One region of the Nocardioides ultimimeridianus genome, then DNA from elsewhere that is predicted to be linked to it. Evidence: riboswitches for the same ligand, from Rfam matches in the RefSeq annotation. Region 1 holds a riboswitch; the other holds the start of a gene.
The links. Region 1 has a riboswitch for cobalamin ahead of ACYU8V_RS21050 (prenyltransferase/squalene oxidase repeat-containing protein). Riboswitches for the same ligand answer to the same signal wherever they lie in the genome.
Positions count from the first base shown of each region.

Region 2: another riboswitch for cobalamin. It lies ahead of ACYU8V_RS09515 (VWA domain-containing protein); the one in region 1 lies ahead of ACYU8V_RS21050 (prenyltransferase/squalene oxidase repeat-containing protein).

Region 1 is NZ_BAAHAB010000023.1:88,870-92,268, forward strand. It holds gene ACYU8V_RS21050 (prenyltransferase/squalene oxidase repeat-containing protein) at 1-1,232, opposite strand, end outside; cobalamin riboswitch at 1,308-1,428, opposite strand; gene ACYU8V_RS21055 (HNH endonuclease signature motif containing protein) at 1,772-2,977, shown strand; gene ACYU8V_RS21060 (NYN domain-containing protein) at 3,331-3,399, opposite strand, start outside.
Region 2 is NZ_BAAHAB010000009.1:195,597-198,995, reverse strand. It holds gene bluB (5,6-dimethylbenzimidazole synthase) at 1-67, shown strand, start outside; gene ACYU8V_RS09525 (nitroreductase family protein) at 115-615, shown strand; gene cbiE (precorrin-6y C5,15-methyltransferase (decarboxylating) subunit CbiE) at 631-1,845, opposite strand; cobalamin riboswitch at 1,859-1,996, shown strand; gene ACYU8V_RS09515 (VWA domain-containing protein) at 2,025-3,399, shown strand, end outside.

The DNA of each region.
Region 1 (3,399 bases):
TTCGGCGCCAGGGCGACGACGGTCTTCGCCGCGGTCGCGCCGGCCACCTTGAGGATCGCCTTGTAGGAACGGGTTCCGGCCGGGAACGCGAACTGGTGACTGGTGGCGCTGACGCCCACCACGTCGCGGTTCTTGCCCATCAGCGACAGGCAGCCCCGCTGGCCGTTGACGAGCCCCTGCACCGCGACCGGCTGGGTCGCTCCCGCACGCACCCAGCGGGTAGCGACGGCGAGCGGCGCGGTCGACGCGGCGTGGACCTGCATGGCCGGGAAGGACTGGATCGTCGCCTCGTACCAGTCGTAGCCGTACGGGTCGGTCAGCCCGTCCGTCTCGCCGTTCGCCAGCGCGGAGTCGCTCGCAGCGACGGCACCGGCCTGGGTGCTGAGCTTGCGGTCGCACGCGGAGCCGGAGACCTGGTGGCGGCGGAGCCACACGGCGGCCTTCGCCACCGGACCCGTGTCCCCGTGCAACTGGAGCGCCTGGGCGGCCAGTCCGGTCGAGTTGCCGCTCTCCGAGCCGAAGGCGAGCCAGGCGCCGCTGCTCTGCTGGGTGGACGTCAGGTAGGAGATGCCCTTGGTGATCGCGTCGTCGACGCCGGGCGTCGCGGAGTTCTCGAGCGGGATCAGTGCCATCAACGCGTCGGCGGTGTCGTCGGGGGTCGAGACCGAGCCGCTGTCCCATCCGCCGTCGGAGTTCTGCATGGCGACCAGCGCGGCGACCGCCTTGTCCCACTCCGTGCAGGAGCACGTCCAGTCCTTGCCCGCGCTGAGGGCCTGGACCGCCAGGCCCTGGGACCAGCCGCCCTCGTAGCCGCCTTCGGGCATGACACCGGTCGTGTCGTCGATGGCGGTCTCGACCTTGGCGACCAGGTCGCCGTCCACCGTGGTCGGGTCGACGCCGGCGAGGTCGTAGAAGACCGCCGCCTGGGCAGCGGCGAGACCGGTCGTCGCGTAGCCACTGATCCCGGCGTCCACGGCCGACTTGATCCGGTCGATCGTCGCCTGGTCTCCGCCGTGGCGGGCGAGCGCCGTGCCGAAGTCGATCGTCGCACCGAGGCTGCCGTCGACCAGGTTGTCGGAGCCGAGCTGCCGCGTGAGCCAGGAGATCGCTGCGTCGTCGGGCGCCGGGGCGGTCACGGCCTCCGCGGACGGCGCGACGAGGGTGAGGCCGGCGGCGAGCACGGCGCTGCCGAGGCCGGCGGCGGCGTACTTCCGCATCGGACGGAGGAGCATGGTGATCCTTCCCGCTGCAGTCAGCGGGCTGCGGCTCTGCGGCCGCCCGACCCGCTGCGTTCCACGACAGCGCTGGTGCCAGGACGTCCCGTGCCAGGTGCTCCGGCTCGCCGTGTCCCCCGATGAACACGGCCCACGGTTGCGGGTCAGCGCCGGACTCGGACCGGCTTCCCCCACCACGGGCGTGATGAATGTTGACCTGAGGGTAACCCGGGGGGCGGGTCGGGCCCCAACCGTGCTGGGCGGGTGGGCACTCTCGGGGTTGGTGTGGGCGGCCGCACCTTAGCCGCCCGGTCCCCGGCGTCAAGGCTGCTCGCTGCGCTCGCACCGCTGCGCGGCGCCTGCGGCGGCCTTGACCCCGGGTCCTTACCGGGCGGCTGAACGGCGCGGAGTCGGCACGGGCTTCGCCCGCGCCGCCGCTTCGCGGCCGCCCACCAAACCCGTCCCGACCTGGGAAAACTCTCGTCGAAGCCTTCCACCGGCGTTCGAACAGGTGTACTATGAGAGGTAGTTGATCAGTCCGTCTCGGGGAGCTCCTCATGGTCGCAGGAACGGTGTCGTTGCACCCGATCCTCGCGTGCGCGCGGTCTCTTCAGAACGACCTCGCGGCAGTCGCGGACATGCCGGCCGACTACCTCCGTACTCGCGACAAAGCCGACTTGTTGACCGACCTGGCCAAGGTCAAGGCCCAGCTCGCCGAGCTGGAGCTCCGAGTCCTCGCTGCAGCCGCGGATGTGGCCGAGGAGCACGGGTCCCGTGACGCCGGCTGCTGGCTCGCCCACACCACCCGCATCACCTCCTCCGCCGGCCGCGCCCAACTGCGGCTGGCCGAGTCGCTCGAGGCTCACCCGCTCACCGCGGCCGCGATGCGCGAAGGCGCGGTGAACGAGGCCCAGGCGAGGGTGATCATCCGGTCGGTCGACAAGCTGTCCGACGCCGTCGACCAATCGGTCCGGGCCCAGGCCGAGGCGCACCTGATCGAGCTGGCCGCGATCTATGACCCGAAGGACCTTCAGGTGCTCGGCACCAAGATCCTCGAAGTCGTCGCATCCGACATCGCCGAAGCCGAGCTCGGCAAGCAGCTCGAACGCGAGGAACAGGCCGCACGGGACGAGGTCGCCATCCGCATCCGCAAACGCGGGAACGGGATCACCCGCTGGATCTGCGACCTCCCCGACTCCGTCTCCGAACGAGCCCTCACCTACCTCGAAGCCCAAGACTCCCCGAGGGTCACCCAAACCCGATCCCGGAACAGGGGCGAGGCGTTCTGCCGACTCCTCGAACTACTCGACCCCAAGCGACTCCCCGACCACGGTGGCGACGCCACCACCGTCATGGTCACCATCCCCCTCGAGACCCTCACCCACGAGCTGGGCTCGGCGATGCTCGGCGACACCGCCATCTCCGCCAGTGAGGCACGGCGGCTCGCCTGCACCGCGAAGATCATCCCCGTCGTCCTCGGCGGGAAGTCCGAACCCCTCGACCTCGGCAGATCCCGCCGACTCTTCGAACCACCCCAACGCAAAGCCATGCGAATCCGCGACAAGCGCTGCCGTGCGGAAGGGTGCGCGATCCCCGCAGCCTGGTGCGAAGCACATCATTTGAAGCCGTGGTCGGAGGGCGGGAGGACCGACCTCGCCGACGGCGTACTGCTCTGCTCCCACCACCATCACCGAGCCCACGACACCCGCTACGACATGACCAAGCTCGCCACCGGCGACTACAGGTTCCACCGCCGGACATAGACGCCCCGGGGCGCATGGTCGGATGCCGCTCGTGACGACGGGTCAGGTGACCCATCGTCCGTAGCGCCCTGCGCGACCCCCTCGACGAGTGCGGGCACGGGTTCGCAGTAGAAGATCGCCCACGCAGGCGATCTCGGCCCCGCGGCACAAGACGAACCGCCCTGGCGGCCGCGAAGCGGCGGCGCGGGCGAAGCCCGTGCCGTTGTCGCGCCGTCCAGCTCGTCGTCCGGGACCCGCAGTCAAGGAGGCCGAAGGCACCGCGCAGCGGCGCCGAAGGCGTCCTTGACTGCGGGTGACGACGAGCTAAGGTGCGGCCGCCCCGACCAGCCCCGAAGCCCAGACCTACTCCGAGCTCACGACCGCCTGTCGCGCACGCTCACCGTTGTGGTGCCCTCGTCGCGCAGCTCGAAGAGGTCGATCTC
Region 2 (3,399 bases), on a different contig from region 1:
GTACGGCTGGCGGCATCGCTCGCCCGTCGCGTCGGTGCTGCACGAGGAGACCTACCGCCGGACCTGACGCGTCCGTCCAACCTTCGTGCAAGGACGGCGACCTAGCGTGGGTGCATGGTCATCGCAGCGCCGCTCCCGCCGCGGGTCCTCGATCGCGTGCTGTCGGCGGTCCACTGCGGGAGCTTCGTCCTCGTCCGCTCGCCCCTGGCGCTGCGGGTGTTCGCCGAGCACGTCGAGCTCGAGCAGGAGCGCCTCGGCGCCGTCGAGTCGGAGGAGGTCGCCGCGGTCACGGCCTGCGGCCTGGGGGTCGTCGTCGGGCACGACCCGGCCCGGGGTGGCCTGTCCGCCGTCCTGTGCGCGATCCAGAGGCTGATGCTCGCCGCGGCGGCCGAGGAGCTCGGGGTGCGCTGGGTGAGCTCGTGGCGCGAGGAGTTCCTGCGGTCGCTGGTCGGGATGCCCGACCACGTGCGACCGGTCGCGTGGCTCTGCCTGGGCACCCTCGAGGGCATGGCGGAGGCTCCGGTCGTCGAGCCCGCCGGATGGCGGCACCGTTCGCCGCTGGTCTCGGTCCTCTACGAGGAGTACGACGAGGCAGCAGGAGGTCTGAGCGCCTGACCGCTGTGGGGGCGGTCAGCGCGCGAAGGACCACTGCGTCACGGCCCGCGCCGGCGTCCAGCCGGTGAACGTGCCGACCGGCGCCGCGGTCTCGACCGAGACGCGGGTCAGCTCGCCGCCGTGGGTGGCGTAGAGGCGCCCCAGGAGCTGCTCGGTCTCGAGGGTGACGCCGTGGATCACCAGACGCCGCCCGGGTCGCAGGGCCGCGAGGCACGCGTCGGCCACGCCGGGCCGGGTCGCACCGCCCCCGACGAAGATCGCGTCGGGCGCGGCGAGGTCGGCGAGCGCGTCGGGGGCCCGGCCGGTGACCACCCGCAGGCCCGGTACGCCGAGGGTGCGGGCGTTGCGCGCGATGCGGGCCGCCCGGTCGGGGTCGGCCTCGATCGCGGTCGCCGTGCACGAGGGGTGGGCGCGCATCCACTCGATGCCGACCGAGCCCGCTCCGGCACCGACGTCCCACAGGTGCTCGCCGGGCGTCGGTGCGAGGCGGGCGAGGGCGGAGGCGCGCAGGTCGCGCTTGGTGAGCTGGCCGTCGTGCTCGAAGGCGTCGTCGGGGAGGCCCGCGGTCCAGCCGTACGCCGACCGCCCGACGATCTCGATGGCGATGGTGTTCAGGCGGGGGTGCGGTCCGGTGAGGTCGGCCGCGGTGCCCGTCCGCCGGGTCTCCTGCGGCGCGCCGAGGTCGCCCAGCACGGTCATCGGGGAGTCGCCGTAGCCGGCACGGCGCAGCAGGTCGGCGACCGCATCCGGTGTGGTCTCGTCGGAGGACAGGACCAGGATCCGGCGGCCCGGGGCGAGCTCGCGGGCCACCAGGGCGACGTCGCGACCGACGACGGTGACGACCGCGCACGACTCCGCCGGCCAGCCCATCGCGGCGCGCGCCAGGGCGACCGACGAGACCGCCGGCTCGATGGTGACCCGGTCGGGGCCGAGCAGGCCGAGCAGCGTCGTACCGATGCCGGAGACGAGGGGGTCGCCGGACGCGAGCGCCACGACCGTGCCGGAGGGGAGGGAGGCGAGGAAGTCGCCGAGCCGTGGGCGCAGCGGGGAGGGCCAGGCCTCCCGACGCCCGCGCACGTCGTCGGGGAGGAGCGCGAGGTGTCGTTCGCCGCCGAGGATCACCTCGGCCGCGCGGATCCGCGCGCGGGCGGGCTCGCCCAGCCCGGCCCAGGCGTCCGCGCCGATGCCGATCACGTGCAGCCGCGGAGTGGAGGGCGTGGACGCGGTCACGGGCGCTGACGCTATCGTGGCAGCGGCACGAGGTGCCCCAACGGTCTGCTCACCGAGTCGGCCCGCGGGGAGAATCTGGGAAGCCGGTGGAACTCCGGCACAGGCCCGCTGCGGTGACAGTCCGAAGACCGGCCTCGCGCCCGACCATTCCACGATGGCGAAGCGAGCGGGAGCCTCACATGCCACTGCACTATCCCCTGTCGGCCGTTGTCGGCTGCAGCCCGGACGACCTCGACGACATGGGTCTCGCCCTGGTGCTGACCACGATCAGCCCCGAGATCGGCGGCGTCCTGGTCCGCGGCGAGAAGGGCACCGCGAAGTCGACGAGCGTGCGCGCGCTCGGTGCCCTCTTCCCGCCGCTGGTGGAGCTGCCCATCGGCGCGACCGAGGACCGGGTCATCGGCTCGATCCAGCTGGAGTCCGCGCTCACCGAGGGCCGGATCCAGGTCGAGGAGGGCCTCCTGGCCCGCGCCCACGGCGGCCTGCTGTACGTCGACGAGGTCAACCTGCTGCACGACCACCTGGTCGACCTGCTGTTGGACGCCGCCGCGATGGGCCGCGTGACCGTCGAGCGCGACGGCATCTCGGTCGAGCACGATGCGCGGTTCGTCCTGATCGGCACGATGAACCCCGAGGAGGGCGAGCTGCGCCCGCAGCTGCTCGACCGGTTCGGCCTGACCGTCGAGGTGGCGGCGCCGCGCGACCCGGTCGTGCGCGCCGAGGTGGTCCGGCGCCGGATGGCGTACGACGCCGACCCGGCCCTCTTCACCGGTGCGTACGCCGACGCGGAGGCCGCACTCACCGAGCGGATCGAGGACGCGCGCAAGCGGGTCGGCGAGGTGCGCCTGGGCGACGCCGCGCTGCTGAAGATCGCCGAGGTCTGCGCGGCCTTCGAGGTCGACGGGCTGCGCGCCGACATCGTCACCGCGCGCACCGCCGTCGCGCACGCGGCGTGGGCCGGGCGCGACGAGGTGACCCGCGACGACATCCGGCGCGCCGCCCTGCTCGCGCTCCCGCACCGCCGTCGCCGCAACCCGTTCGACGCTCCCGGGCTGGACGAGGACCTGCTGGACCAGCTGCTCGGCGATGACGAGCTGCCGCCGGAGCCGCCCGAGGGTGGGGGCCCGGAGGAGAGCGAGGAGGCGCCGGCCGACGAGCCGACGGGGGACACCGACCCGGCGGCTCCCGACGCGTCCGATGCGTCCGACGGGGGCCCGGAGCAGCCCGGCCAGCTGGGGCAGCCGGGCGGTGGCGGGGCGCCGGAGGCCACGGTCGGCTCCGGTACGCCGTACCGGCCCAAGCAGCTGGTGGTCGCCGGCCTCGGCGTCGGCGAGGCGGGCCGGCGCAGCCGCGCCCTCGCGACCAGCGGCCGGCGGGTCGGGGCACGGCCGGGCGGCGACGGCTCGCTGCACCTGGTCGAGACGCTCAAGGCCGCGGCCTCGCGCGGCACCCGGGTCCTCGAGCCGCGCGACCTGCGGGTCGCGGTGCGGGAGGGGCGTGAGGCGAACCTCGTGCTGTTCTGCGTCGACGCGTCGGGCTCGATGGCCGCGCGCA